DNA from 2 places in the Paenibacillus sp. SJS-P3 genome. Region 2 is predicted to be linked to the other one. Evidence: riboswitches for the same ligand, from Rfam matches in the RefSeq annotation. Region 2 holds a riboswitch; the other holds the start of a gene.
What was found. A riboswitch is a leader RNA that binds a small molecule or an ion and turns the genes downstream of it on or off. The one in region 2 is predicted to bind glycine.
Positions count from the first base shown of each region.

Region 1: it holds a riboswitch for glycine, as region 2 does, so the genes downstream of both, gcvT (glycine cleavage system aminomethyltransferase GcvT) here and sdaAB (L-serine ammonia-lyase, iron-sulfur-dependent subunit beta) in region 2, are expected to answer to the same signal.

Region 1 is NZ_CM160043.1:4,035,729-4,051,189, forward strand. Features, by position in the region: gene AC06G8_RS18570 (ABC transporter ATP-binding protein) at 1-919, opposite strand, end outside; gene AC06G8_RS18575 (ABC transporter ATP-binding protein) at 941-2,686, opposite strand; gene AC06G8_RS18580 (DUF4188 domain-containing protein) at 3,418-3,927, opposite strand; gene AC06G8_RS18585 (TetR/AcrR family transcriptional regulator) at 4,072-4,608, opposite strand; partial or broken gene AC06G8_RS18590 (DHA2 family efflux MFS transporter permease subunit) at 4,784-6,254, opposite strand; gene AC06G8_RS18595 (hypothetical protein) at 6,313-6,453, opposite strand; gene gcvH (glycine cleavage system protein GcvH) at 6,582-6,971, opposite strand; glycine riboswitch at 7,139-7,238, shown strand; glycine riboswitch at 7,242-7,348, shown strand; gene gcvT (glycine cleavage system aminomethyltransferase GcvT) at 7,560-8,684, shown strand; gene gcvPA (aminomethyl-transferring glycine dehydrogenase subunit GcvPA) at 8,695-10,074, shown strand; gene gcvPB (aminomethyl-transferring glycine dehydrogenase subunit GcvPB) at 10,113-11,570, shown strand; gene AC06G8_RS18620 (lipoate--protein ligase family protein) at 11,868-12,701, shown strand; gene AC06G8_RS18625 (hypothetical protein) at 12,703-13,161, opposite strand; gene AC06G8_RS18630 (hypothetical protein) at 13,291-13,416, opposite strand; gene AC06G8_RS18635 (dipeptidase) at 13,699-15,054, shown strand; gene AC06G8_RS18640 (YheC/YheD family endospore coat-associated protein) at 15,354-15,461, shown strand, end outside.
Region 2 is NZ_CM160043.1:469,139-484,599, forward strand. Features, by position in the region: gene AC06G8_RS02140 (hypothetical protein) at 1-82, shown strand, start outside; gene AC06G8_RS02145 (hypothetical protein) at 252-494, opposite strand; gene clpP (ATP-dependent Clp endopeptidase proteolytic subunit ClpP) at 560-1,147, opposite strand; gene AC06G8_RS02155 (RNA polymerase sigma factor) at 1,329-2,078, shown strand; glycine riboswitch at 3,391-3,492, shown strand; glycine riboswitch at 3,493-3,606, shown strand; gene sdaAB (L-serine ammonia-lyase, iron-sulfur-dependent subunit beta) at 3,705-4,424, shown strand; gene sdaAA (L-serine ammonia-lyase, iron-sulfur-dependent, subunit alpha) at 4,393-5,316, shown strand; gene AC06G8_RS02170 (ABC transporter substrate-binding protein) at 5,517-6,773, shown strand; gene AC06G8_RS02175 (carbohydrate ABC transporter permease) at 6,834-7,796, shown strand; gene AC06G8_RS02180 (carbohydrate ABC transporter permease) at 7,793-8,620, shown strand; partial or broken gene AC06G8_RS02185 (YrpD family protein) at 8,818-9,024, shown strand; gene AC06G8_RS02190 (copper amine oxidase N-terminal domain-containing protein) at 9,272-9,751, shown strand; gene AC06G8_RS02195 (hypothetical protein) at 10,401-10,613, opposite strand; gene AC06G8_RS02200 (cell wall-binding repeat-containing protein) at 10,785-12,389, shown strand; gene AC06G8_RS02205 (hypothetical protein) at 12,962-13,120, shown strand; gene AC06G8_RS02210 (M4 family metallopeptidase) at 13,758-15,359, shown strand.

The DNA.
Region 1 (15,461 bases), 1.4 Mb from region 2:
CTCGGATGATGCTCATCCCCTGGATCGATTCGTTGATCATGGCGTTGATATCGCTGAGCTTCGCGCGGATGACGCTGTTGTAGCGGCCGGCCAGGCGGCGATAGAAGACGATCCAGACGAAGAGGATCGGAAATACGGGTATGGCGAACCAGGCTACCGTAGGGCTGAGAATGAACAGGGCGCCCAGAATCGCCGCCATATATACGATGCCCGAGAAGAAGTTGGCCAGCACGGCGACGAACAGCTCCCGGATCGATTCCGTATCGTTCGTAATCCGCGATACGACCTTGCCCGCGGGCAGATTGTCGAAATACTGGACCGGAAGACGCTGCGTATGGGCGAATACATCCTCGCGCATGCGCTGCACGATGCGGTTCGCAGTCGTCTGCAGCAGCAGCTTTTGGCCGTAGGTGAAGATGGCTGCGATGACCAGCAGGCCGAAGTATGCGGCAGCAAGCACGAGGAGCGGATTCAGCTCCGGCTTGTAGAACGCATAGACTTCATCGCGGGACATGCTGGCGGCGGGATAAGCCTGCTTGCTGCCGTCTGCCGAAGTCAGCAGGAGCTCGCCGTTTTGAACCTTGCGCTTACCTTCCGGCAGCGTACCTTCGATCGCGTAGAACTTGCTGCCTTCCTGCACGATATTCAGCTGCGGGCCGCTGCTCTTCAGGCTATCCGTACGGTCGGAGCGGACGTACAGGTTCCCGTTGTAGGGGACGCTCCCGTCTGCCGCCGAATCCACGGAAATCCAAGGCTTCTCGATGCCGAGGATATTGTTGTCGATCATCCGCTTCGCGAGCAGCGGACCGACCATTTCGGCGCAGACCGCGAAGGTGAGCAGAATAAGGGCTAACACGATCTGTTTTTTAAATAGGAGAGCGTACTGCAGCAGCCGCTTGCCTGTTTTCGGTTGATTCACTTGTTTTCACCTTCTTTGCGATTAAGATTGAACGAATGCTTCGAGCTGCTGCCGGTCGTATTGCTCCCGGTACCAGCCGCCTTGCTGCAGAAGCTGCTCATGGGTGCCTTCCTCCACGATCCTGCCGTCCTCCATGACGAGAATCAGATCGGCGTGCTGGACAGCCGACAGCCTGTGCGTCGTAATGATTGTCGTTTTGCCTGCCCGCTCCGTGCGGATGCCCTCGATGATTTCGGCCTCCGTCTTCGCATCGACGGCCGACAAGGCGTCGTCAAGCAGCAGAATCTCCGGATCGGCGATGAGCGCCCGCGCAATGCTGACGCGCTGCTTCTGCCCTCCGGAGAGAGCGACGCCCTTCTCGCCGACGAGCGTTTCCAGGCCATCGGGAAGGAACAGCACATCCTTGGCAAAGGAAGCTCGGACGAGCGCGCGCTCCAAATCCTCCTCCGTCGCCCCATGGGCACCGAATAGGATATTCTCGCGGATCGTTCGGGAGAACAGGATCGGCTGCTGCGGCACATAGCCGAACCAGCCCAGAAGGCGGTCGAGCGGTATTCGATCGATGGAAACTCCGCTCACGGCAACGTCTCCTCTGCCTGCCGGATATTCCCGGATGAGCTGCTTCAGTATCGTCGTTTTGCCGCTTCCCGTGCGCCCGACGATGCCCAGCGTCCCGCCGCGAGGCAGCCGGAAGCTGACATTCGAGAGGTTATCCTCCTTGGAGGAAGGATAGCGGAATGTGACGTCGGAAAACATGATTTCGCCCGGCTGCTCCACTTGTACGAGCTCGCCTTTGTCCTCGACGTCCGCAGGCGTGTGCAGCGTTTCCTCCACGCGGTCGAGCGAGGCGCTGCCGCGCTGCATGACGTTGATCAGCTCGCCGATGGCGAACATCGGCCAGATCAGCATGCCGAGGAAGATATTGAAGGAAATGAGATCGCCAAGCGTGATTTCACCCTGGAATACGAGTACTCCGCCATAAACCAGGCCGATAATGTAGCTCAGTCCGACCAGGATCTTGTTCACCGGCTCGAACAGCGCGTCGACGCGAGCGACCGCGATGTTGCGGCGGAGCACTTCGTTCGTCTTGGCATGGAACCGGTCCCGGTCCGCTTCCTCCTGCACATAGGCGCGGACGACGCGTACGCCGGATACGGATTCAAGCACTTCGTCATTGAGCTCCCCGAAGGCGTCCTGCGCCTTGATGAAGCGGTCATGGATCATGCGGCCGAAGACAGCCATCAGCAGCGCGATGATCGGCAGCGGCAGCAGAGCTGCCAGCGTCAGCTTCCAGCTGATCAGGAATATCATCATGCCGAGCAGCGTCAGCATCCACACCGTGGAATCCACCAGCGTCAGAATGCCGAAGCCGGCCGTCATCGAGATCGCCCACAGATCGTTCGTCGAGCGGGCCATGAGGTCTCCCGTCCGGTTGCGCTCGTAGAAAGTCGGGGTCATTCTCATGAACTGGCCCATCAGCTTGCCCCGAAGCAGCCGCTCCAGCACGTTGGCTCCGCCGAACAGGCGGGACATCCAGCCGTACGTGATGAGATAGCTGGATACCGTGATGGCCAGCCAGCCTGCCACGATCCAGTAAAAAGTAGAATCCGCAAGCCTTCCCTGGCTGATTCCATCAATGGTGTAACCGAGCAGACGCGGAGGAATCACCTCCAGAAAGCCGACGAAGATCAACAAGCCGACAGCCAGAGAGTAGCGCCGCCACTCCATCTTGAAATACCAGCCCAGCTTGCCTATTACACTAAACATTGGACACCTCCCCAATCCTTTGAGCCGTTACGGCTGCTTGAGGTTCGAGCCGCTATGCGCTCTTTCCCGCGCTGCCTGAACAGCTCTGTCATTTTCTCTCTCCAGCGTGATGCAAAGTGCCCGATGCCCATTAAGAAAGGCGCGCCGCCTGTAAGCGGTGCGCCCTGCATTTCGCCGACGGATGCCCGCAGGCAAGGAGGTAAGGAATCCTTGCCGCGGCGGCCATTCCGGTCGCGGAACGTATAGAGGCGCACGATTACAGGAACGTAACCGTGCGCCTGATGATTAACGGATCATCAGCGAGGCATCGGATTACGCTTGGTGCGAGCATCGTCAGGTTTGATCATTGCTAGTGCCATGCTTCGCATCCGTAATCCTCCTCGAAGGGCGTTCAGCCCCATCCTTTTGCTCCGGTCCATACCCGAACCGAAGAGCACTTTGCCAATGTATCATCGCCCCGCCAAAAAAGTCAATGGACTGGAGCCGGTTAGTTTGACTATAGGCGATTTCAACCTGCGCTCACATCGCCGGCGTACAGATCGCCGGAAGGACTGCGCTCATTGTTGGATGCGTTTGCCTGCGTCCGTCGAGCCTTCCTCCGCTGGGGTCGGCCTTCTTCCTCAATCATCATCCTTCCTCTTGCGGGATGACTATATCTTTGAAAATAGCGGTCGGCCGGGCAAGCGCTGGGCCCATTCCAGCACCGGCCGCAGAAATTTCCCCCTGCCCCTTCAGGCATGAGGGTTGGGCGGGGACGGCACGGCTGGAGCAGAATCCCCGCCCATTCTGCGGCGCGACGTCTCCTTGCGGCCGGTTGCGGGGACATGCCTGCCCGCTTTGGCGAGTCCCATGACCGGCATGTTTCCGTAGACCGCCTCATGGTTTCCGGGCTGGATCACATACGTTTCATGGAAGATGCCGACCGACCCGTCCGTTCCAACGGAACGGTTGAACTTCTTCCATGCCTCCAGATGAATGCCGCCCCGCGCATATCGCTCCAGCTGTTCGTAGGATCTCCAGTACTGCAGCAGCACAGGGCCGCGCGCGCCCAAGTACATCTCATGGCTGATGAAGCCCGTATCCGCATTGGCGTACAGCTCCCGCAACATCGGCCCCATCGAGCGGACTACCGGCAGCCACTTGCGCACGGCCAGCAGCTTGTTGATCCTCATCCCGATGACGAACACAACGAACGGGCCATCCATTTCCGCAGTAAACCTTCCTGATATCGCTTTAGCCATTCCTTTCACTCTCCTTTTATTTATCAGTCAATAAATTATCAGGGATAAAAAGAACCGCTGGTTAAGCGGCGCTCCTCATTCCCGGAAACAACTCGTTGAACTCTTCTTCCATGCTCAACCAGCTTCGAAGGCAGCGGCCAAGCTTCAGCAATCCAAGCTCTCCTCCCAAGGCAGCAGCTGTTTCAGTCCTGTCAGCTCGGACAGGGCGATGGCTAGCCCGAGACCGATGAACTGGGTCGCGCGGAAGCCCGGGAACTCCAGGCCTGCCCGTTCGAAACGGACCTTCAAGCTGGCATGAATGACGGCAAACTCTTCCCGTACATATTGGCGGATGCCCGGCTCCGGTATGGAGTGGGCCGTCATGCAGAGCAGCACTTCGCTGCGGAAGCCTCCCTCCAGCAGCTCCTGGAACGCATGGCCCATCGCCTGCTCGAGCTCGCCGGGAGGCGCCTGAACCGCCTCGAACGCTCCGCGGATCTGCTGCGCCGCCCTCTGCAGGACGGACATGTAGAGAGCTTCCTTCGTCCGGAAAAAATGAAAGACGTACGGCTGGGTAACGCCGACCGCGGAAGCCACATCCGCCGTCGTTGTTTTGTAATACCCTTTCTCGGCAAACAGCGCGGCGGCAGCGCTCAAAATCTGCTCCTTGCGTCCTGCCGCCTGTTCCTCTCTCGGTGTCATGAGTTACTTTACCTTCCCTGTTCTGTACAATTTATTGATCAATAAATAAGATATCCTCTTCCTGCAAATCTGTCAATCCATCCAGCCAAAAAAAAATCCTCCGCTCCAAGGAACGCAGGATAACACTCGCGCGTCTCCGCGCGAGGTGCATGGCATGCCGGGCGTGTCGGTGGGCTCAATGTCCGGCGTGATGGACTTGCTCCTGCTTCTCGACTTTCACCCGCTTGATGAACAAGGAACAAACGAAACCTAACACGGCAAAGATCATGACGAACAGAAAAGCATTTTGAACTCCCTGGGTCATGGCCGCAGGAACGGTCGACAGATCGGCAGGCGAATGCTTGCCGTCTGCATAATAAGCCTTGCTGCCCGCCGTCATGATGCTGATGGCGAGCGCCGTGCCGATCGCACCCGCAACCTGCTGCAAGGTGTTCATGATCGCTGTTCCGTCCGGATAGAGCTCCCGCGGCAGCTGGTTCAGCCCGTTGGTCTGGGCCGGCATCATGATCATGGATATGCCGATCATCAGAAGGCTGTGCAGGAGGATGATCTCGCCCTTGGACGTGCCCGTATTGATGCCCGTCAGCAGCCAAAGCACGACGAACACAAGCACCAAGCCCGGCAATACGAGCCAGCGCGGACCGTATTTATCGAACAACCTGCCCATGACCGGAGACATGATGCCGTTGATCAGTCCGCCGGGAAGCAGCAGCAGTCCCGCCGCGAGCGGCAGCAGGCCGATGCCGGCCTGCAAATACAAAGGCAGCAGAATGACGGTGGAAAGAATGATCATCATCCCGATGAAGATCATCAGCGTGCCGAGCGTGAACATCGGGAAGCGGAATGCCCGCAGATTCATCATCGGCTGCTTCATCCGCAGCTGGCGGACGGTGAACAGGATCAAGGCGACGATGCCGACGGCGATGCCGATAATGACTTTCGGGCTGCTCCAGCCATGGTCGCCTTCTCCTGCGCTGCTGAAGCCGTAGACTATGCCTCCGAAGCCGAGGCTGGAGAGCAGGATCGAGAAGATGTCAATGCGCGGACGGGCAAGCTCGGAGACGTTTTTCATGAACATCAGGCCGAACAGAAGCGCGACGACCAGAAGCGGCAGCGCCGTCCAGAAAATCGTTCTCCAGCTGGCATAAACGAGGAACAGGCCGGCTATAAGCAGGCCCGACCGCTGGCGCGAACATGATGACAAGCCCCATCATGCCCATTGCCGCTCCCCGCTTGTGCGGCGGGAATATAACCAGTACCGTATTGAACATCAGCGGAATGAGCAGGCCGGTGCCGACCGCCTGGACAAGCCTTGCAATGAACAGGAAAGCGAAGCTCGGCGCGCTCGCCGCGATCAGCGTGCCGGCAATCGAGAATACGAGCGATGCGGTGAACAGCTGGCGCGTCGTGAACCATTGGAGCAGCAGACCCGAGATCGGTACGAGAATCGCGAGCACAAGCAGAAATCCGGTCGTAAGCCACTGAATCGTGGCAGGCTCGACCTTGAACGTGCTCATCAGCTCATTCAGCGCGATATTGAGTGCCGTTTCGCTGAACATGCCGATGAATCCGGCAAGCAGCAGAGCGGTCATGATCGGAACAACCTTGAAGGAATTTCCTTCTTGAGGAGCAGCGGCTGCTCCCATTGTTTTTTCCATTCTGATTTCCCTCCTGAGACAGGTTCTCCCCGTCATTTATCTCTTTTTAGTTTCCGACCCCTCCATCGGTTCCATTCACAAGCACAGGCATGAATTCCTCCACGAGCCGGAACGGCCGGATGTCCTTGTTCGTCATCGCGAGAATGACGGCTCCGAATGAGAACGATCGGTCTAGTCTTGAAACCACAAAAAAGGCATCCGGTCAACGGACCGGATGCCTGTAGTCAATATTACCGAGCCGCGCATGGGAAAATGGACATCCGCAAGCGGCAAAAGGAGAGCGCGGCAACGCGCCCTCCTCCGCTGCATGGGAGCCTAGTCCGCCAGCTTGGCGTAAGCTTCCGCGTCAAGCAGCGCCGCTACCGCCGCTTTGGCGTCGGCGCCCGTGTCGATCTCGATCATCCAGCCGCCGGCAAAAGGATCGGTGTTGACGAGCTCCGGCGAGTCGCCCAGCTCTTCGTTGACGCGGACGACCGTTCCACTGACGGGGGAGTACAGGTCGGACACCGTTTTGACGGACTCGATGGTCCCGAGGGGCTGTCCCGCTTCAACGCTGTCTCCAGCCTGCGGCAGCTCGACGAACACGATGTCACCGAGCTGATGCTGGGCATGGTCCGTAATGCCGATCCGAACAATCGTCTCTCCTGCCGCTTCCGCCCACTCATGCTCCTCCGTATAGCCCAATCCTGCGCGAATCTCACTCACTGGACGCTCATCCTTTCCCATCATGGCCTGGTTTGGCAATCTATGCGCAAAGCGTAAACGATGACGGGCGCTGTGTCAACATAACTCACTCGGCATGTCTTTTAAGCTGAAATTCTGTTGACACAGGGTCGTCCCATCTGTAAAACTGGTTGTAACTGAATATGCGGATGAACGCAACGGGAGAGATCGCCGGTACATGAAGCGGCGCCGAAGGAGTAACCCTGCCCGGCAGGGGAATCTCTCAGGCAGAAGGACCTTTGCGGGACGCGCCTCTGGAGAGAACGGAAGCTTGCGGCCCCGCCGCTTCGCCGACGTCACCCAAGGGGAAACCTGCGGAGACGAATGCGCAGGGTAACTCTCAGGTACCAAGGACAGAGCATGGATGACACGTTAAGCATGGCTGCGAATTTTTTTGCAACCGGCGCAAGCGTTGTTTTTCCTGCGCTGTCCTTTTTGCTTTTCTCCCTTTCATTAGTGCGCCAAGGAGGGCTTCTCCTTCAGTCGGGCGTTGAATGCTTGCAAGGGGAAGATGAACAATCAGCGAACAGGCTTTACTTTCGAGTACGAGCATACAAAGGGAGGACTACCATGGCCAATCTGCGCACGACCCCGCTCCATTCCCTCTACAAGGAATACGGCGAAGCCCGCTGCATCGACTTCGGCGGCTGGGATCTGCCGGTTCAGTTCACCGGCATTCTGAAAGAGCATGAGGCTGTCCGCCAGCGTGCCGGGCTGTTCGATGTGTCCCATATGGGCGAGTTCCTCGTCACCGGCCAGTTCGCCGGCGATTTCCTGCAGCGCGTGACGACGAACGACGTGTCCAAGCTGAAAGACGGCTCCGCCCAATACACGCTCATGTGCTATCCGGACGGAGGCGTCGTCGACGATCTGCTCGTCTACCGGATCAGCGAGGACCAGTACATGCTCGTCGTCAACGCTTCCAACATCGGCAAGGATCTCGATTGGCTGCGGGAGCATCTGATCGGGGACGTGACGGTGGAGGACCGCTCCGACGATACGGCGCTGATCGCTCTGCAGGGTCCCCTTGCAGGAGAAATACTGGACCGCTGCACAGATGCCGGCTGGGGCGGGCTGAAGCCGTTCGAGTTCCTGCCGAAGGCGGCCGTATGCGGCGTCGAGCTGCTGCTCTCCCGCACCGGCTACACCGGAGAGGACGGCTTCGAGCTGTACGCGCCGGCCGCCGACGCCGCCAAGCTGTGGCGCGCGCTGATGGAAGCCGGCGCTCCGCTCGGCCTCGAGGCCGCCGGTCTCGGCGCGCGCGATACGCTGCGCTTCGAGGCGAGGCTGCCGCTGTACGGCCAGGAGCTGTCTGCGGATATATCCCCTCTGGAAGCCGGACTCGGATTTTTCGTGAAGCTGGATGCAGGCGACTTCATCGGCCGCGACGCGCTCGCTGCGCAGAAGGAAGCCGGCGTGCCCCGCAAGCTTGTCGGCATCGAGCTGCTGGAGCGAGGCATCCCGCGCTCCCATTACCAGGTCTACGCCGGAGAGCAGCTGATCGGCGAGGTGACATCGGGCACCCAGTCGCCGACGCTGAAGCGCAATCTCGGACTCGCGCTGCTCCAGGCCGAGTATGCCGCGGTCGGCACCGAGGTGGAGGTCGACATCCGCGGCAAGCGGTTGAAGGCAGCTGTCGTCAAAACCCCTTTCTACAAACGAAACGCGGCATCGCCCGCATCAGCCAAGGAGTGACAAACCCTTAATGACGACCCAGCATCGCTACATCCCCATGACCGAGCAGGACCAGCAGGAAATGCTGCAGACGATCGGCGCGGCCACCCTGGAAGACCTGTTCCGCGATATTCCGCAATCAATCCGCTACAAGGGCACGCTGCCGATGTCGGGCGCGCTCGACGAATGGGCTCTCCTCCGCCATCTGAAGGAGCTGGCCGGCCGCAACGCCGATCATGAAACGACGACGAGCTTCCTTGGCGCCGGTCTCTACGACCACCATATTCCCGTCGTCATCAACCATATGATCTCCCGCTCGGAATTCTATACCGCTTATACTCCTTATCAGCCGGAAATCAGCCAAGGCGAGCTGCAGGCGATCTTCGAGTTCCAGTCCTACATCTGCGAGCTGACCGGCATGGCTGTCGCCAACGCCAGCATGTACGACGGCGCCACCGCCTTGTCCGAGGCGGCGGCTCTTGCCTCCGCCCATACCCGCCGCAAGCGCATCGTCGTCTCCAGCGCCGTGCATCCAGAGGCGCGCGAGATTTTGCGCACAAGCGCCCACGGCCTCGGGCTTGAGCTCGTTGAAGTCGGGTTCCAAGGCGGCGTCACCGACCTGGAAGCACTCCGCTCCGCCGTCGCTGGCGGCGAGACTGCTGCGGTGCTCGTGCAGTCGCCGAACTTCTTCGGCTGCATCGAGGATCTCGCGGCGATCGAGCCGATCATCCACGAAGCCAAAGGGCTGCTCGTCGTGAGCAGCAATCCGCTCTCGCTCGGCTTGCTGGAATCCCCCGGCGCGCTAGGCGCCGACATCGTCGTCGGCGATGCCCAGCCGCTCGGCATCCCTTCCTCCCTCGGCGGACCGACCTGCGGGTTTTTCTCTGTGGCCGAGCCGCTCATGCGCCGCATGCCGGGACGCATCGTCGGCCAGACCAAGGATCTCGACGGCAAGCGCGGCTTCGTGCTGACGCTGCAAGCCCGCGAGCAGCATATCCGCCGCGAGAAGGCGACATCCAACATCTGCTCGAACCAGGCGCTGCTCGCCCTGTGCGCTTCCATCTATCTCAGCGTGATGGGCAAGCAGGGCATCCGCGAAGCCGCCGAGCTCAATATCCGCAAATCGCATTACGCCTCCAAGACGCTTGGTTCGGTGGAAGGAATCGGCCTGCCGTTCGGCTCCGCTCCTTTCTTCAATGAATTCGTGGTCTCTCTGCCGGAAGGCGTATCGGCCAAGGAGCTGAACAGCAAGCTGCTCGCCGAGGGCTTCCTCGGCGGCTTCGATCTCGGCTCCGCTTACCCGGAGCTGGAGGGCCACATGCTCGTCGCCGTAACCGAGAAGCGCACGAAGGAAGAGATCGACGCATTCGCCGCCGCGCTTGGCGGCCTGACGAAGGAGGCGCGCGCATGAGCAGCCATGAACAACTGAAGAGCGCCGGAATCATCGATGTGAAACCGGAGAAAGCGCTCATTTTCGAGATGAGCCGTGAAGGCCGCAAAGCCTATTCCCTTCCTGTCTGCGACGTGCCGGATGAGGAAGGACTCGAGGATCTGATCCCTTCCTCCCTGCTCCGCAAGCAGCCGGCTTCCCTGCCGGAAGTGTACGAGGTGGACGTCATCCGCCATTATACCGAGCTGTCCCGCCGCAACTTCGGCGTCGACAACGGCTTCTACCCGCTCGGTTCCTGCACGATGAAATACAATCCGAAAATCAACGAGGATGCGGCGCGGCTGAACGGCTTCGCCCGCATCCATCCTTACCAGCCGGAAGAGAGCATCCAAGGCGCACTGGAGCTGTTGTACGTGCTGCAAAACGATCTTGCCGCGCTTACCGGCATGGATGCCGTCACGCTGCAGCCTGCTGCCGGAGCCCACGGCGAGTGGACCGGCCTCATGATGATCCGCGCCTATCACGAGAGTCGCGGCGAGAAGCGCACGAAGGTCATCGTGCCGGACTCCTCGCACGGCACCAACCCGGCCAGCGCCACGACGGCCGGCCTGGATACGATCACGATCAAGTCCAATGAGCGCGGACTTGTCGATCTCGACGCGCTGCGAGCTGCAGTCGGCCCTGATACAGCCGCCCTCATGCTCACGAACCCGAGCACGCTCGGCCTGTTCGAGGAGCAGATCGTCGAGATCGCCGCCATCGTGCATGAAGCCGGCGGCCTGCTCTACTACGACGGAGCGAACTCCAACGCCATCATGGGCATTACTCGCCCGGGCGACATGGGCTTCGACGTCGTGCATCTCAACCTGCACAAAACCATGAGCACGCCGCATGGCGGCGGCGGTCCCGGAGCTGGTCCTGTCGGCGTAAAAGCCCATCTGACTCCGTTCCTTCCGAAGCCGGTCGTCGGCAAGCGCGATGACGGCAGCTACTTCTTCGACTTCGACCGTCCCGCTTCCATCGGCCGCGTCAAATCGTACTACGGCAACTTCGGCATATTGGTCCGCGCTTACACGTATATCCGCACTTACGGTCCGGAAGGGCTGCGACGCGTCTCGGAATGCGCCGTACTGAACGCCAACTACATGATGGCGCGCCTCTCGGAAGCCTATGAGATTCCGTACCCTGGCGTCTGCAAGCATGAGTTCGTCATGTCCGGCCGCGGACTCAAGGAATACGGCGTGCGCACGCTCGACGTCGCCAAGCGGCTGCTCGACTTCGGCTATCACCCGCCGACTATCTACTTCCCGCTCAACGTCGAGGAATGCATCATGATCGAGCCGACGGAGACCGAGAGCAAGGAAACTCTCGACGCCTTCATCGACACGATGATCCGCATCGCCCGCGAAGCGAAGGAGACGCCGGAGCTCGTGCAGAACGCTCCTTATACGACCGTCGTGCGGCGGCTGGACGAAACCCAGGCTGCCCGCAAGCCGGTGCTGAACTGCTCCTGCTAGAAGGCCTGGATACAAAAAAAGCTTTTCCCGGCACTGCCCGGGAAAAGCTTTTTTACATGGCTGCGCATGTCTGGCTCTACCTGCTTGAACCTGTGATGTCCAGCATCTCGATAAGAACGGACGGCCAATCATCCGGGTGGAACTCATGTCCGGCTCCTTCAACATAGTTGATCAGGTGCTGTTCCCGCCTTCAGATTCGTCGCCAGACATAACGGGCAACTCTTCATGAAGGAGATAGGACGAATATGTTAAAGTGTATAGAAACGATCCGGTTGTTAAGGAAGGAAAAAGATTGCCATGATACAAAAAATTTATCCCGGCCTGCTTTTGCTTGACCGCATGGATGATTGGGCGGAGCCGGACGTGCTCCACTCCTTTGCATTGGACGAGCTGCTCTGCCGCCAGACCGGTCTCGACGGCGTCCCCGTTCTTCATCTTTGGCGCCACCCTTCGGGCTTCGTCATGGGACCGCGCGACAGCCGGCTGCCGGAGGCCGCGCTTGCCTCCAAGGAACTTGAGCGCCTCGGGCTTTCCGTCGCTGTCCGCAACTCCGGCGGGGCAGCCGTGCCTCTTGATCCCGGAGTCGTGAATATTTCCCTTATCCTGCCTCTTCAAGGCAGCGCCTCGGTCCGGTTCAACGATGATTTCCAGCTGATGTACGAGCTGATTGCCGCCGCGCTGGATGGCTTCGGGGCCCGTGTCGACAAAGGTGAAATCTCGGGAGCCTACTGTCCCGGAGACTACGATCTCAGCATTGATGGCCTCAAGTTCTGCGGCATCGCGCAGCGCAGGCTCGCCCGCTCCTACATCATACAAGCTTTCGTCAATGCCGGAGGCTCGGGAGCCGAGCGCGGCCGCCTCGTACGTCAGTTCTACGATACTGCCGCCGGCAGCTCGGACACCAATCTCAGTTATCCGCTTGTGGAGGCCGGCACGATGGCAAGCTTGGAGGAGCTGGTCGACGGCCTTTGGCCGGATCCGGCCCGCCTGTTCGCCGAAGCCGCCGCAGATGCTGCCTTTGGCAGCGGCAGCCATGCCATCTTCCCTTCCGTCCGCATGCCGGCGAACTCCACCATCCGCGAGCTGGCGCATTCGCTGCGCAGCCGTTATCCGATCGGCCGTCGGCCGTAACTCAGAGGCTTTTCCCGCCACGAATGACATAAAGGGCGGGAGAAGCCTTTTCACGATTCGGCATAACCGAATCGTATAAGCCGGAATTGACAACTGCATAGTGCCGATCAGGAGAATCGCCATCTTTATGCGGCCATTTCTTGTCAAAGCTCTTCAGTTGCTCGCCTATTTGAGCACGCAGGTGAGCATTGGCAGCAGGTAAGGCAGCCGGGTGGTCCGACGTCTTTCGATTGCTCTCGTACTCATGGTCCGACGTCTTTCGATTGCTCTCGTACTCATGGTCCGACGCCTTTCGATTGCTCTCGTATTCATGGCCGGACGCTTTTCGATCGCTTTTAGTTTCGTTGCTCCATGCCTTTCTATGGCTTTCCGATTCGTGGCTCCACTCCTTTCGATCCCTTTCCGATTCTTGACCCCATTCCATGGTTGGGGCGGCATAATAATTCCAATCGTTTATCATAAGTCACCTGATTTCCTGATTTGATTTTGCTAATTAAGCGCACAAAAAAAGCCACGGACTCCGAGTCCGTGACTTCATCAATGGGCCGTGCGGGCAGCTCCGTCCTACAAGCCATGCCGCCGCATCGTCCTACTCATGGTCCGTGGAGACCTCCGGGAATGACGCTTCCCGGTACGTGACATATTCAGTTGGTGCATCGTTCCTGCCCGCAGCATTGCTAGCTGCCGTCATCGCCATTCCGTTCATGACCGTCATCTCCATCAGCCTCCCTTCAATTTGCTTTCTGTGGTCATTGTATGGCGCTCAAGCCTGTCCCGTCAATCCATATGGACGGTAGAAAATGCTTTAGGCTTTTTTAGCCTGCTTTTTTAGCCTGCTTTTTTAACTTAACGGGGAACGGCCGTACTCCCCGAACATTAGCTGCGGCAATGATCATACGGAGGTTTATTCCCTGCACCTGCTCAGGTTATAATAGAATCACACGGCTTTCATGCCGATGCTGTCCGTGACGCTACGGATTCCAGGAGGTACATATCGATGTCCTATTCCGAATATTTCGCTTCACGCCGGGAAGAACAGCTGGAGGAATTGAAGCAGTGGCTTCGCATTCCGAGCATCTCGGCTCTATCCGAGCATAAGCAAGACATCCAGTCCGCCGCCGCTTGGCTGGCCGACACGCTCAAGCGCGCAGGACTCGAAAATATCGAGATCATGCCGACGGCGGGCAATCCCGTCGTCTATGCCGATTACCTGCATGCCCCAGGCAAACCGACCATTCTGGTCTACGGCCATTACGACGTCCAGCCGGTCGATCCGCTGAACCTGTGGACGACGCCCCCATTCGAGCCGGAGATTTGCGGAGACAAGCTGTACGGCCGCGGCACGACCGACGACAAAGGCCAGACGTTCATCCATATCAAAGCGATCGAAGCGATCCTCAAGCAGGAAGGCACGCTTCCCGTCAACGTCAAGCTTTGCATTGAAGGCGAAGAAGAGATCGGAAGCATCAACCTGCCTCCATTCCTCGAGACCCACAAGGAAAAGCTCGCATGCGACGCCGTTCTCGTATCCGATACCTCCCTGCTGGAGCGGGGACGCCCTGCCATCTGTACCGGCCTTCGCGGCCTTGCCGGCATGGAGCTGACCGTATCGACGGCCAACACGGATCTTCATTCCGGCTCCTACGGCGGCGCGGTACCGAATGCCCTGCACGCGCTCGTCTCGCTGCTGGACTCCCTGCATGACGAGAAAGGCAAGGTCGCCGTGGAAGGCTTCTACGAAGGCGTTCCGGAGCTGTCCGCTCTCATGCGGGAAGAATTCGCCAAGCAAGGCCTGGACGAGAACAAGGTTCGTGAAGGACTCGGCCTGGACGCTCTGTACGGCGAAGAAGGCTATTCGTTCGTGGAACGTGTCGGCGCCCGTCCTACGCTGGAACTTAACGGCGTGTACGGCGGCTTCCAGGGCGAAGGCAGCAAAACGGTCATCCCCAAAGTCGCCCATGCGAAGATTACTTGCCGCCTTGTAGGCAAGCAGGATCCGCAGCTGACGATGGACCGCATCGAGAAGCACCTGAACGCGCATATCCAACCAGGCGCGCGCTTCGAGCTCAAGCGCAGCGAGGGTGCCTTCGCCTTCAACATCGATCCTTCCCATCCGATTCTGCAGACGGCTGCGGACGCTTACGGAGCGGTGTACGGAACCCGTGCCCTGTTCACCAAGGACGGCGGCTCCATTCCGATCATGGCAGCCTTCTCCCGCGTTCTCGAATCCCCGGTCGTACTGATGGGCTTCGGACTGGACGACGAGAACCTCCATGCTCCGAACGAGCATTTCAACCTGGAAAACTTCGACAAAGGCCTGCTGACGGTCGTCGAATTCCTGAAAACCGTATAAAATGACAACAAGCCTGCCCATCGTCAAGATGGACAGGCTCTTTTTAATTTTGGACAGGATATAGACTTTCTCCACCATCCCATCTATAGGCTTTTCTCGTTGCGGAGTTCATGTCGTATAAGTAAAAGCATGTTCCCGCGCTTCAAAGAAGGCAAATGGCAGGCTTATCCTTTTTTTATCCAACAATCCCTTTGAGCACCAATTGTCCATAGCGTAAGCACCTGCGCATGAATAAGCTAAAACAATTCAATATCTGCTTATCCAAAACCCGGGAGGCCCTTATGCTTAATATAGGAGTTATGGCAAGAAGGAAAGGGAAATCCTTTTTTGAATCCGGCTATTTCCGACATTTGCATAAAGAAGGAGAGAAGCTCGGTTTAAACGTCTACTTTTTCGGACATGAGGAT
Region 2 (15,461 bases):
CAATATCGGTCTTGGCAGGCTGGCGGATCGAGCGGGAGATTCGGCGATCCATCCGCCCCTAGATCGTCATGGACCCGCTTGAATCCGTGGGCCGGCCCGGTCAATGGCAAGCATAAGCATCGCCGTTATCCGTCCGGCAGCCCGCTCATCCGGGTGCAAAAGCTCCGTCGATATCCGGTGGGAAGCCGGTCATCCGACAACCAAAAAGCCCCGCCGCCCATCCAATGGATGAGCACGGGGCGCAAGTCAGGTCATGCAAACCCGACCTTAGACTTCTGGCGTTCCTTGAGGTTGACCGATACGGTGCGGATCGAGGAGACGGGAATATACAATTCCTGATACTCCGTCTTGTATTTCACGAACTTGTCGTCCACTTCTTCCAGAATGCCTTCCCCGATATGGGTTCCGTCGAGAAAATGAATCAGCACCTGCTTGCCTTTCAAATGCTCCAGCATAGCCATCACCTCTGCGGTTAAAGTTGGATTCCATTCCATTGTACACCTTCCGGGTGCCGGCTTGGCGAAAGTATTCGATAGCCGGACCGGGCGCGCTCTTGTTCTCAAGGCTGCATGCTCGTAATGATTTGGTCCACGATTCCATATTCCTGCGCCTCTTCGGCGGAAAGGAACGTGTCGCGGTCCGTATCCCGCTCGATGCGCTCCAGCGGCTGGCCGGTACGCTCCGCTGCGATCCGGTTCATCTTGTCCCTCAGCTTCAGGATGCGCGTTGCGGAGATGGCGATGTCGCTGGCCTGGCCCTGCGCTCCTCCTGAAGGCTGATGGAGCATGACCTCGCTGTTCGGCAGCGCTCCCCGCTTGCCCTTTGTACCTGCGAGCAGGAGCCAGGCTGCCATGGAAAAGGCCGTTCCGGTGCAGAGCGTCCGGACGTCCGGCTTCACGAACTGCATCGTGTCGTAGATGGCGAGGCCGGCGCTCGTGGAGCCGCCCGGGCTGTTGATGTACATATGAATGTCCTTGTCGGGGTCATCGGCGGCCAGGAACAGCAGCTGCGCGATGATCGCGTTGGCCATATTGTCCTCGATCGCCGTGCCGACGAATACGATACGGTCTTTCAGCAGCCGGGAATAAATATCATAGGAGCGTTCCCCCTTGTTGGTCTGCTCCACGACATAAGGGATATGGGTCACAGGTCGTCATCCTCCTTCGCTGGATGGGTCGGAATGGTTTTGCCACTGGTAAACGGATGCGGGGAAGGAAAGGATACGGCTTGAACGCGGAAAAGAAATTCCCCTGTCTTGAGTATCCTTTTGGCAGGATCATTCGTTTACCGGTCAGAATATCTATGCGTATTGAAAGGGGATGCCGCCGATGGAGACGGGGCTGGAGCTGGAGGAAGAGCGCGCGGCGCTGAGAAGATATTGCCTGGCGCTGACCCGCAGCGCCTGGGAAGCGGAGGATCTGGAGCAGTCGGCCTGGTGCAGGGCGCTGGCCGCCCCGATCTGGCGGGAGCATCCCAACCGCCAGGCGCTGCTGCTGCGCATCGCCCGGAACCTGTGGACGGACCATTTGCGCAGGGAAGCTCTCCGCCGCCGAACTTTGCCCGAGCTGGAGGAGGCGGGGGCCGTCCAGCCGGCGGCGAGCTGGGAGCTGGAGGAGCTGCTGCGCCCGCTGGAGCTCCGCCTGTCTCCGCTGCAGCTGTCGGTATGGCTGCTGCGCGAGGTCATGAACCGGTCGATCCGGGAGACGGCGGAGCTGCTTCTGACGACGGAAGGCGCGGTGAAAGCCGCCTTCCACCGAGCCCGGTGCGCGCTTGACGGCGTCAAGCGCGATCTGCAAGCAGGCGGCCTGAGGGAGCCGGCCGACGAAGCGCTCATGGCCCGGCTGCGCTGCCTGGCCGCCGCGGTGCGGACGGACGATGCGGCCGCCATCGCGGCGCTCGCCGAGCAGGACGTGCTGGAGCCGGCTGTGGCGGTCGGCATCATTGGCGCAAGCGCCCATGCCGCCGCAGCGCATCGGGGACCGCAGGCGATGCTTGCCGGAAGCGGGTTCTACGCCTCCGCCGGCGGCGGAGTGTTCGTCTCTGCCGGCGGCTGGGCGTCGTATGGCATGGCAGGCTGAGTCGTTCTTAGGTAATCGCCGAGTTCAACGAGCTGTGGGACATAGTTCAGCTAGTTGTAGCCGCTGCATTTGCCGGATTGGGATAGCGACAAAAACCTTGATCGGGCTGAAAAAGCGGCCGGTAAAAAAGGCATAAGCACGCAGGAGGCCGGAACCTGAGGAGGTTTCGGCCTGTTCATGCTGTGTATAGGCTTTATTTAGATTTAGATTTAGATTTAGATTTAAGCTTGGTCGTGGTCGTGGTCGTGGTCGTGGTCGTGGTCGTGGTCTTGATCTTGGTCTTGGTCTTGGTCTTGGTCTTGAGCGTGGTCTTGGCTTAGGTTTGAGCCTCATGCAGGAACGCTTTGTGCGGCAAATTGTTGCTGGGGTGGGAATTCGGGTGTCATTAGACGACGTATCGGACATACGATCTGTTATTTAGGGATTTTCATCGATTTCGCCGAGTTATCGGACATAGGTTCCGCTATTTGGGGTAAAACAGCCCGTTTTGAGTGGTTATCACAAAAATAAGGGATCCAATGTCCGTTAAATTTTTTTGAACGGAGATTTACGCTGAAATAGCGGATCGTATGTCCGATACGAGAGAAGTTTTGGTTTTGAATGACAGTCGGCACACCCCGGCACCATGCCCAGCATCGTAAACAATCTGCCCCGACCCCCGGCACCATGCCCAGCATCGTAAACAGTCTGCCTCGACCCCCGGCACCATGCCCAGCATCGCCCAATCCGCCCCCGAACCCCGGCACCATGCACCAGCATCGTCCAATCTGTCCCGACCCCCGGCATCATGCAGCCAGCATCGTACAATCTGTCCCGAACCCCGGCACCATGCAGCCAGCATCGTGCAGTCTGCCCCCGAACCCCGGCACCATGCAGCCAGCATCTTACAATCTGTCCCGAACCCCGGCACCATGCAGCCAGCATCGCACAATCTTCCCGCGAACGCCAGCATCGTACAATCTGCCCCGAATCCCGGCACCATGCACCAGCATCGCCCAATCTGCCCCCGACCTCCGGCACCAAGCAGCCAGCATCGTACAATCTGCCCCCGAACCCCGGCACCATGCACCAGCATCGTCCAATCTGCCCCGAAACCCCGGCACCATGAATTCACACAGCCGGCCCGCAGAGCCGGCCTCGTACGCCATGCACTCATAGCCCGTCCCGTGCAGCGCCATGACTGCCTTTTCGCGTATTCGCCGCCTCCAGTCATCCTGCCCGCGGACTGCGGGTTGAAGATGGCCGCGCTCCTGCATATAATGAATGTAGATAACGTTTGCAATCTGACGAAATCCTTAATTGAATAGAGCGGATGAAGGCAGCGGGAGAGACTACCTGTAACATGGGGCGGCGCCGAAGGAGTAAGCCCTGGGGACAGGGTGAATCTCTCAGGCAAAAGGACCTTTGCCGGACGCATCTCTGGAGAGAATTCCGTGGCCGCGCACAGGCGCGCATGGAATCACCCAAGGGGAAACTCGCGAAGCGGGAAGCGAGGCAACTCTCAGGTACAAAGGACAGAGCGGAAGAATCGCTGGGAACGGGCGGCACGCCCTTCTTTCGGCGCATTCTTCTGCTCTGTCCCTTTTTTCGGCCTCTACAACAACTCAAGACGAAGGAGAATTTGCTGTGCGGTTCAAAGACGTGTTTTCCATTATCGGTCCGGCCATGGTCGGACCTTCCAGCTCCCATACGGCGGGGGCGGCGCGAATCGGGCTTGCGGGGCGCAGGCTGCTGGGCGAAATGCCGCAGAAAGCGAAAATTTCCTTCTACGGCTCCTTCGCGGCCACCTATCAAGGACATGGCACGGATACAGCCGTCACAGGCGGACTCATGGGCTTTCATACGGATGACCCGCGCCTGCCCGATTCGGTGGAGCTGGCCGAGGAAGCGGGAATGGACCTGGTGTTCCAGGAGGGGAAAGGGCTGTTCCCCCATCCCAACACGGTCCGGCTCGATCTGACCGCTGCGGACGGAAGCCGCGAGCTGTCTCTGCTCGGCACTTCGATCGGTGGAGGCAACGTGGAGGTCGTGGAGGTGAACGGCTTCGCGGTGAAATTCAGCTGCTCGTACCCGACGCTGCTCATCCGGCACCGGGACCAGCCGGGCGTCATCGCGGCGCTCTCCGCGGCGCTGCAGGAGGAAGGGCTCAACATCGGCGGGCTGTCGCTCAGCCGCATGGAGCGCCAGGGGGAGGCGCTGGCCGTGGTGGAGCTGGACGCTCCGGTGCAAGCGGGTCTGATGGAGCGGATCGGCCGAATGCCGCATGTGCTTCAGACGGATTATATGGATTTGAACGATGACAGGGGGAACGACGATGAACTTCCGGACGCTGAAGGAACTGAGTGAGCGCTGCAGCGAAAGCGGCCTGAGCATCGGCCGTCTCATGCTGGAGCAGCAGTCGCGCGAATCGGGCCGCGAGCCCGAGGTGGAATTCACGGCGATGAAGGACTATTACGGCATCATGAAGGAAGCCGTCCATAACGGCCTGACGCGGGACACGACATCCCGCAGCGGCCTGACCGGGCTCGACGCCCAGCGGGTCGCGGCTTACAACGCGGCCGGGGAGCCGAGCCTCGGCGGCGATGCGGGGCGCGCCATGGCGTATGCGCTGGCCGTGTCGGAGGTGAATGCTTCCATGGGCCGCATCGTGGCGACGCCGACGGCAGGCTCCTGCGGCATTATTCCCGGCGTATTTGTCAGCACGCAGGAGCGCTTCGGCTGGAGCGAAGACGAGATGACCTACGGCCTGTTCGCGGCCGGGGCGATCGGTTATGTCATCGCGAACAACTCCTTCGTATCCGGAGCGGAGGGCGGCTGCCAGGCGGAGGTCGGCTCCGCGATCGGCATGGCCGCCGGAGCGCTTGCGGAGCTGCGCGGCGGCACGCCGGACCAGGCTGTACACGCGGTCGGGCTCGCACTGAAGAACTCGCTGGGCCTAATCTGCGATCCCGTCGGCGGGCTGGTGGAGATTCCGTGCATCGTGCGCAACGGCTTCGGCGCCGTCACGGCGCTTGCGGCTGCCGATATGGCGCTTGCCGGCGTGCGGAGCGTCATTCCTTCCGACGAGGTCGTGCAGGTGATGCTGGAGGTCGGCGCTGCAATGCCGGAGAAGCACCGAGAGACTGCGGGCGGCGGGCTGGCGCAGACACCGACCGGCAAGAAGCTCATGAGCGAGCTGCGCAAGAAAGGCCGCCCTCTGCGCAAAGCGGAGGATGAGGGCGGGAATACGGAAGGTTAGCAAAGCGGAAGGCCCCTTGCCGGGGCCTTTTTTGATTACAAGCGTTGTTTTCTGATCTTTCCCAATCTTTTTCCGCTGCCTGTTTCAAATCCCTCTGAACGGTTTATAGGTATTAAATCCTTTTTCAGCTGGAATACCAGCGGGACAACCGAATAGAATGGTACCATCATGCGCTTCAACATGTCAGGAGGAATGCGGAAGTGGTCAAAACCAGAATGGTTGGCTTATGCATGCTGATTCTTGCCATGATCGCCGCGGGCTGCGGCAGCACTTCATCAACCGAGAAAACGAAAACGCTTACACTCTGGTACTGGAACCGAAGCCTCGACGACGGCCTCATCAAGTCCGTCGAGCAGAAGTTCCCTGGCATCCGCATCAACGCGCAGAAAATCGGAGGCGACTTCAAGTCCAAGCTGAAAACGACGCTCGCCGCCGGCTCCGCAGGACCCGATATCGTCGCTTTCAACGATTGGGTGTCCGAGCTGTTCGTCAGCTCCGACCGCTTCTACGATCTGTACGACCTCGGAGCCAAGGAGATCGAGCCGGATTTCCTCGACTGGAAATGGAATTTCGGCGTAACGCCGGAAGGGACGATGATCGCCCTGCCGATCGATACGGGGCCGACCGCTCTGTTCTATCGGGCCGATCTGTTCCAGGAAGCCGGCCTACCGTCGGATCCGGAGGACGTGCACAAGCAGCTTGGAACGTGGGAGAGCTATCTCGACGCAGGCAAGAAGCTTCAGGATCATTTTGCCGGCAAGGTCAAGATGCTCGACAACGTCAACAACGTCTACACCCAGGTCAATGCCCAATCCGACCGCATCTATTTCTCCAAGGAAGACGAATTCATCGGCGATACGCCTGATTCCTCGATGAAGAACGCCTGGAACCTGGCCGTCAAGGCCGCCCAATTGAAGCTGGCTGGAAATGCAAACGCCTTCACGAGCGAATGGAGCGCAGCCATGAACAACAGCAGCATCGCGTCCTTCGTCGGGGCCGTCTGGATGAAAGAGGTTCTGGAGGAGGCCGCGCCGGATACGAGCGGCAAATGGAGAGTCGCCCGGGCTCCGGGCGGAGACGGCAACAACGGCGGCTCCTTCCTCGCCATCATGAAGACGAGCAAATACCCGCAAGAGGCCTTCGAAGTCATCCGCTATCTTCAAAATCCCGACAATCAGATTCAGTCCTATAAAAATCTCAATCTGTTCCCTTCCGCCGCCAAAGCGCTGGACGATCCCGTCATGAAGGAGAAGGAGCCCTTCTTCGGCAATCAGGCGACCGGCGAGATCTTCTCGGAATCCGCGCGGAACGTGAAGCCGGCCTACTTCGGAGGCAAGTATTCGAATGTGAACGGAATCGTCGGCCGCGAGCTGACCTCCGTCGCCCTGCAGGGCAAAAACCCCGACAAAGCCTGGAAAGACGCGATAAGCCGGATCAAAAAAGAGCTGCTGCGCTGACGCGAAAGCCGCTGCCCGCTGTGCATTCCTAAGATCAATGGCTGACAGGAGGTCACCCCAATGGGCAATCCCATGCTGAACGCGGAGCCTGCCCGCGCTCCCGTACCCCCGCGCATCAAAGGCAGCTTGGCTTCGAGACTTTGGAGGCATCGGAAGGAATACCTGGCCATATCGCCTTTTTACATCTTGTTCGCCATTTTCGGCTTGTTCCCGATCGCATTCTCCATGTACCTGTCCTTCCAGAAGTGGGATGGAATCGGAAGGATGAGCTACAACGGAGTGAACAATTACCGCTTCATGCTGACGGATCCCGAATTCTGGAAGGCGGTCGGCAACACGCTGCTCATCTGGATCTACTCGACGATTCCGATGCTGTTCATCGCGCTGGCCGTCGCGTTCCTGCTCAATTCCTCGTTCGTCCGGTTCCGGACCTTCTACCGGATCGGCTATTTCCTGCCGAACGTCACCTCGCTGGTGGCGGTGGCGATCGTGTTCGGCACGATTTTTTCCAACAACTACGGGCTGCTCAACTATGTGCTGAACTTGCTGGGCCTGAATTCGATCGAGTGGCTGAACAAAACCTGGGGCATCCAGCTCGCGGTGTCCGTCATGGTCATCTGGCGCTGGGCGGGCTACAACGCGATCATCTATCTGGCGGGCTTGCAAAGCATCCCGAGCGTTCTCTATGAAGCCGCCAAAATCGACGGGGCCTCGACGATCCAATCCTTTTTCCGGATCACGATCCCGAACCTGAGGCCGATTATCCTCTTCACGCTGATCACCTCGACCATCGGAGGCATGCAGATCTTCACCGAGCCGCAGGTGCTCGCGGGCAATGACGGAGGGGTCAGCGGCGGCGGCCTCACGATCGTGCTGTATCTCTACCGCGAAGCGTTCATCCATAACTACTTCGGCTTCGGCGCGGCCGTCGGCTGGGGGATGTTCGTCCTGATCGCGCTATTCTCGATCGTGAACTGGCTGTTCGTCCAAGGCGGGCCTACCCGCGGGCAGGGGGTGAAGTGATGGCGACGAGAACCAAATCGATCCTGCTCCATATCGGCCTCGCCATCGGGCTGCTGATTTCGATCTTCCCGTTCTATTGGCTGCTCGTCATGGCGACGCGCACGACATCGGATATTTACAGCTTCCCGCCGAAGCTGTGGTTCGGCACCCAACTGCTCGACAATATCGGCCGGGTGTTCGACAACGTCGATTTCTTAGGAGCATTCTGGAATACGTTGTTCGTCGCCTCCGCCTGCACCTTGCTGGTGCTGTTCTTCGATTCGCTGGCGGGATTCACGTTCGCCAAGTTCGATTTCCCGGGCAAAAAGATGCTGTTCGTCCTGCTGCTGGCGACCATGATGGCGCCGTCCCAGCTGTCGCTCGTGCCTTCCTTCGTCATCATGGCCAAATTCGGCTGGGTCGGCACGTTCAAGGCGCTGATCATCCCGGGAATGGCCAATGCGTTCGGGATCTTCTGGATCCGGCAGTACGCCCAGGAATCGGTGCCGTCCGAGCTGCTGGATGCCGGCCGCATCGACGGCTGCGGCTTTCTGCGTCTCTATTGGAACGTAGCCCTGCCGATTTTGCGACCCGCGCTTTCCTTCCTCGGCGCCTTTACCTTCATCGGAGCGTGGAACGACTACCTGTGGCCGCTGATCATCCTGACCGACGAGCGCAAATATACGCTGCAGGTGGCGTTGGCGTCGCTGAACGGGATCTACGTGACGGATTATTCGATGGTCATCGCCGGAACATTGCTTGCCGTCATTCCCCTTATCATCCTGTTCCTGTTCATCAGCAAGCAGTTCATCTCGGATATCGCAGCAGGCGCGATCAAGAGCTGACGCTTTCCTGACGAAGGGCATGGATGTATAAGTCGAGCCGATTGGCGCAAAAGGTCAAACGAAGCAAGCTGGCGCCGGTGAGCCTCCAAGCGTCAGCTTGCTTCTTTGCGTTTGGCCTGAACATATGGAATCCGGGACTATAGATTCAGAACGGACTAGCTGTTTACTCCTAAAAATCGGATAGAACGGCTTACAACGTTAATTTTGATTCGTCATACAGCCAGGTTCAGTATCGGAATGGATATGAGCCAGGCGCCAGCATCAACTACTACACCTATTACAATGCCAGCGGATACGTCCGCATGAAACTTACGGGCACTGCGCTTTGCGCCGATCTTAATTGCAATAATTCAACATCGACAATGCTTACGACAATCATGCAGACGGACCAAGCGGTTAATTAGAGCGCCGTCAACAACTACAAGCTCGTTACCAGCATCGTTACAAGCGCCACTTCCGGCAATAACGTTGGAGTGTTTTCCAGCATCAAAGTCGGCACGACTTCCGTCCCGTCTGCCAACTTCTCCGCACCTCTGGTGGATCATGCGACGATTACCCGGGATGCGAACAATACGGTGAGAATTGCTTGTGATTGACAAAGCAACTTTTCGAAGCGATCGCGTCTAATTATTTGAGAATATGATCCTTATCATGAAAGGGCTGAGAAAATTGTCTCGTCGTATACAAGTACTCTTTCTGGCATTGATCGTCGGAGTGTCTGTTTTTGGGGCCGGATTGGCAGGAGCTGCTAAAGCTCCGTCGAACAACGATGGAATCAATCGTCCAACGATTGTCATCAACGGCAAGGTTTCCGAGTTGAAGGCCGTAATCCCGCCAAGCGGATCGACTATGGTTCCGTTCCGATCCTTGTTTGAAGCCCTTGACCTGAATGCCGAGTTCGACAATAACACCAAAATGGTGACAGCCAAGAACGATACGACAACCGTTACTTTGACCGCCGGCAAAATGACCGGGACGATCAACGGCAAGGAAATCAAGCTCATTCAAGGACCGGGACTATCAGATGATGATGACTTGATGTATGTGAACTTGCGATTCATCGCCGAAGCATTTGGCGGAGTCGTCGGTTTTGACAAGAGCACGCTTACGGTAACCATTGATTTTAATTGAGATAACCTTGGGAAAAGGGACCCTTCCCGGTCATCAGGCACGGGCAGGTCCCTTTTCCTGTCGCAATAGTGCGGCCCGCAGGGCGATGTTGCCGAGGCGCGTTGCTTCGGTCTGAGCTCCGTTCAGCCCCCGCGCTGTTCCCGCTCCCGACAGCCTCTTTCTATCGCTTCGTCCAGCTTTCGCTGCGAATAGGGCTTGTCCTTGGGCATGCGCTCCCAGATCTGGAGCAGCACGACGAGGATGGCGAGCAAGAGATGTTGGTCATGGATTCTGCAACTCCCATTTCATTAACGCCCTCAAGGGCGAGTTCTATCATTTGAAACAGCTGCAGATGTAGCTCTGCAGGCTTATGCAGAGGGTGCAGCAGGCGCAGTGGAGCTGGAAAGATCTCCATGCCGTTTGACAGATGGTGCGCTGCAGCTTTTGGAGGCGGTCTTTCAATCGCGCCGCTCTGAATTATTTGTATGAACGATACCAGGAAAAAGAGGATACCCGCCGGGTTATCCTCTTTTTTCTTTTTATTTTTTGCATACTATAAACCTGTAATAACTCTCAGGAGCGTCAGAAAGACAGGAGGGTTGTTGAATCCTCTCATCCCGTCTGCCAGGACAATGAGATTTCCCCTTGCTGTCAAGGACGTCGAAGCGGATTACTTGCGCAGCTCGAAAAACTCGCAGCCGCTGCGGGAGTGATAGGCAAGGTCGGCGACGCCGGATTGGATGACGACCGTACGCTCGTCGAAGCGGACAATGCAGCTGCCGGATTCGATCATCTGGTCGTCGCGGAAGACGCGCACCCGAATGCTCTTGTCGAGCGCTTCCTGGAAGTCGGCATCGGTATGAAGCGGGCGTATGTGGGCCATGGCGGGAAGCTCCTTTGTCATAAGGTCGTGGACAGTCATTGAAAGCCATTATAGCATAAGCGCACAGCTCCGGGGCTCTGTCTGGAGGATGGACAGTCGGGCAGGTTTGGGGATGGGCGGCGGAGGAAACGATGATACGGAGATGGATCGGCGGAAGGGGGACTGAGGGCAATGGATAAGGGTCAGAGAGCGGATGGGATTCAGGGCAGCGAACGGGAAAGGAAGGGAGGGATCGAACTCGGCAAACCCCGAATCATAGCCCGCTTCGGGCATGTCCGTCAGGCAGCTTTGTTCGGGCTTATGCTTCTGTCCGCAGCGATGCTGGAGGGCTGCTTCTCCCATTCCGCTCTGCAGCAGCCTACCCGGACAGTGATGTCGGATGTGACGGGCGGAAGTCGGCAGGCAGACATTCCGATGCTGAAGCCGGAGACGCTGTCGCAGGCTGATGAGAGAGGCAATGCAGGCGGGGATCGCAAGCCTGAGGGCGGAGCGGCAGCTGGTTCGGCAGCCGAATCGCCAGGGAGCGATGCATCCGGGAAGCTTCCCGCGAACCCTGCTGCAGCCCCTTCGCCGTCTGCAATTCCATCGGAGTCTGCAGCCCCAGGCGAAGCCGACGCTTTTCGCGACAGCGCTCCCGAGGCGCTGGCCGTCCGTTCGTCCGAAGCGGCGATGCAAGCGGCTCCATGGATCGCTACGGCTCATACGACGCGAATCAACGCCGGCGATCCGTATGAAGCGGCTGTTCTGGCATCGCGAATGGCATGGCCGTCAACGGAAGGCGAGGAACGTCTGGGCGGGGTCGTAATCGTGCCCAGAGGGGACTGGATTGCAGCCGTGCTGGGAGCGGGCTTGATCGACGATGCCGCGGACGGTCCGCTGTTGTACGCAGATGCAGACGGGATTCCGGAGGCGACATTGCAGGAGCTTAAGCGTCTGCGGCCGATTGGCGCAGCCGAGAATGGAGGCGTGCAGGCCATACTGGTCGGAGCGCTGGGACCGCAGGTTCAGCGGCAGGCGGAGAAGCTCGGCCTGCGCGTCGAACGGATCGCAGCCCGCGGAGCCGCTGATCTGGCCCGCGCCGTGGACGCTTACGAAGCCGCGCAATTAGGCGAATATCCGGCTGATGTCCTCGTCGGATCTGGGGACGAGGAAGCCCGGCTGTACACGGCGCCCGCCGTGAGCCTGATCGCCAGCGGCGCAGAGCCGCTGCTGCTCGTCAGCCGCGCCGGCGTTCCGCTGGAGACGGCGCAGGCTCTGGAGCTGCGCGGGGGCAAAGCGCGCATCCACCTGATCGCGCCAGAGTCTATTGTGCCGTCCGAAGTAGCCGAAGCATTGGCTGAATACGGCCAAGTCACCCGTATTTCGGGCGAGGATCATTTTGCCCAATCGGTGGCTATGGCCCGGTACGGGGAAATTGCCCGGACAGGTGCAGAAGGAAGCGAGGCCGGGATATCGCGAAGCGTTTCGCTCGTGAGCTCGGAGTCGCCGTCGCTAGCTCCTGTCGCAGCGCTGCTGTCCCGAGCGGGCATGTCCGCTCCTCTCCTATGGACGGAGAAGGAGGCTATGCCGGAGACGGTCCTAGCTTATGTGAAATCGCGGCTGACAGAGGGACAGGATTCCTTGGCCTCCTTTCGCCATGCTTGGCTGATCGGAGAGCTTGGCAGCTTATCCATGCAGGCGCAAGGGGAAGTCGACGCGGTCGTTCAACGAGCCGCGGTTCCCGGGCTCGGGAAGGGTGAAGCGGCCGGAAGTTCGGGGGGCGGGCAGCGGGAGTAGGGACAGGAGGAATTGCAGAGGGATTTGAATAGGGAATGGAACAGAGATCGGAATAAGAATAAGAATAGGGATAGGAATAGGGATAGGAATAGGGATAGGAATTGGGATAGGGATTGGAATTGGAATATAGATCGGGATATATCGGAGCAGAGATCGGAAGATAGTCGGAGCAGAGAAGGAATATAGTCGGAGCAGAGAAGGAATATAGTCGGAACAGAGAAGGAATATAGTCGGAACAGATAACGGAACAGAGAACGGAGCCGAGTCGAAGGAGGAATAGGAGCAGTTAAGGAGCCGAGCAGGCTTCCCTGCCAAGAGGCTGGGGCTTTAAAGCATCATGGTGAGGCAATAGCAACGGACGAATTTGGATTCGCGATTAAGCGAGTCTTTTTGTCGTGTGAAAAGGTTATCAAGGACAATTAATATAGGATCAAAGTTTTCATTAAGCGTTAAACTATAATTTCAAAAGTTTAAATTATGCATGAAATGGAATGGGAATCACCCTCTTGCAATTTTGAATATTTGTGAAGAAAAAGAAACTTATGTAAGGTTTAATGGAGGGAGGGATAGACATGAGCAAGGATCAAGAGCTTGAAGAGGACGCCTTTACCGATGGAAGGAGCGCCGGGAAGGAAGAGCGGCAGAAGCTGGGTTTTCCGCATCGGAATCGGAATCGCCATCCTTGTGGTTTTACTCTTCATTTTAGGGGTCGTTCAGTTTATTTCCAGTAAAGACGCGGGTACGCCTCAACAGCAGGATGGCAAGGCCAGAGCCGGTCAAGGGGCAGGGACAATATTGGGGCCGACGGCTCGGCCGTACTGAAGGGACTGGAAGCAGGCATCGATTATTTCGGTATCAGCCGCAAAGAGGATGTTCGCTGACCGTTGCTTTTATAGGGACAAAGAATCTCTGTTCTGAAGGCGGAGGACAAGAAAGAAGGATGATGGAGTGAAGCCTGGACTCTCAGGTTTCTTGATGGTTTCCTTGTGGACGAGGGAAAAGAATAAGACCAACGACAAACACAAGGAGCTTAAGGCCTCATTCCCGATTAAATGAATCCGAACTGATTTTTCATAATCGGATCTGGGGAACCAGTTTCTCAGATTGAAATCGGGACCTAAAGCTTGGATTGCCGCGAAGAATCGATTTCTAATCGTACTAAAGAATCATTTCTTCTTTTGATTATTTTTCCATATTTACCGAATAGATTACGGTGTGGTACATTCATTGCCACCACCGCTAATCTATTTTTTTTCGTCAAAAGGCGGTTGTGAATATTCATACATAGAGCGGAGGCGATAGGTAACATTTATTTTCTGGATTTCTTTTTGGTTTTAAAAAAATTTATGACTGGAGTGAATTTGTGTAATGAAAAAAATGATTCCTACTCTGCTTGGTGCCGTATTGCTGCTCTCTTCCGCTTCCGCTGTTGCTGCTGAAACTCCAAGCCTCGGGACGGCCGGAACTCCCGACGTCAGCGTCGTGAACAATCAGCTCGTGACTCAATTCATCGACGCTGCCAAGGATGCCAAGATTGTGCCGGGCTCTTCCGAGGATAAGATCTGGGCTTTCCTGGAAGGCCAGCAAGCAAAGCTGGGCGTACCCGCAGCGGATGTGAAAACCTCGTTCCTGATTCAGAAGAAGGAAGTGGATCCAACTTCGGGCGTCGAGCATTTCCGCCTGCAGCAATATGTGAATGGCATCCCGGTATATGGCGGTGACCAAACCATTCACATCGACAAGGCCGGCCAGGTTACTTCGTTCGTTGGTGCCGTTCTGCCGGCTCAGAATCAAATCACGGCAAAATCCAGCGTACCAGCCATAAGCGCATCCGATGCTCTGGCCATCGCGGCGAAGGAAGCCAGTTCCCGCATCGGCGAGCTGGGAGCGCAGGAGAAGACTCCGTCGGCTCAGCTGTACGTCTATCCGGAAGGCAGCGGGTCCCGTCTCGTCTACCAGACGGAAGTGAATGTGCTTGAGCCGCAGCCGCTGCGCACCCGCTACCTCATCGATGCAGCCGACGGCCATATCGTGCAGCAGTACGATCTGATCGAGACAGCCACCGGTTCGGGCAAGGGCGTGCTCGGCGACAGCAAGACATTCCAGACGACCCTTTCCGGCAGCACGTACCAGCTGAAAGACACCACTCGCGGCAACGGCATCTATACCTACACGGCCAGCAATCGGACCACGATTCCGGGCACTCTGCTGACGGACGCCGACAACGCATGGACGGATGGAGCCGCCGTCGATGCCCATACTTATGCAGGCAAAGTATATGATTTCTACAAAACGAAGTTCGGACGCAACAGCCTCGACGGCAACGGCCTGCTGATCCGTTCCTCGGTCCACTACAGCAGCAGGTACAACAATGCTTTCTGGAACGGCACCCAGATCGTATTCGGCGACGGCGACGGCTCGACGTTCATTCCGCTGTCGGGCGATCTCGACGTTGTCGGCCATGAGCTGTCCCATGGAGTCATCGAGTACACGTCCAATCTCCAGTACCTCAATGAATCCGGCGCGCTGAACGAGTCCTATGCCGACGTCCTCGGCAACTCGATTCAGGCGAAAAACTGGCTTATCGGCGACGATGTCTATACGCCTGGCATCGCCGGCGACGCTCTCCGTTCCATGTCCAACCCGACGCTGTACGGCCAGCCGGACAACTATGCCAACCGCTACACGGGATCTTCCGACAACGGCGGCGTTCATACGAACAGCGGCATCACGAACAAAGCGTTCTACCTGCTCGCCCAAGGCGGCACCCAGAACGGCGTTTCCGTCACGGGCATCGGCCGCGACGCAGCCGTGAACATTTTCTACAACACCGTGGCCTATTACCTTACTTCCACTTCCAACTTCGCCGCGGCGAAGAACGCCTCGATCCAGGCGGCCAAAGACCTGTACGGAACGAGCTCCTCTTATGTCACCTCGGTGACCAATGCATTCAAGGCCGTAGGCCTGTAAGGCGGAGGATGGGTCTGTAAGCAGAAGATAGGTCTGTAAGGTGAAAGATAGGTCTGAAAGAACGGAGCAGCCGGGTTGCCGGCTGCTCTTTTTATTTGGGCA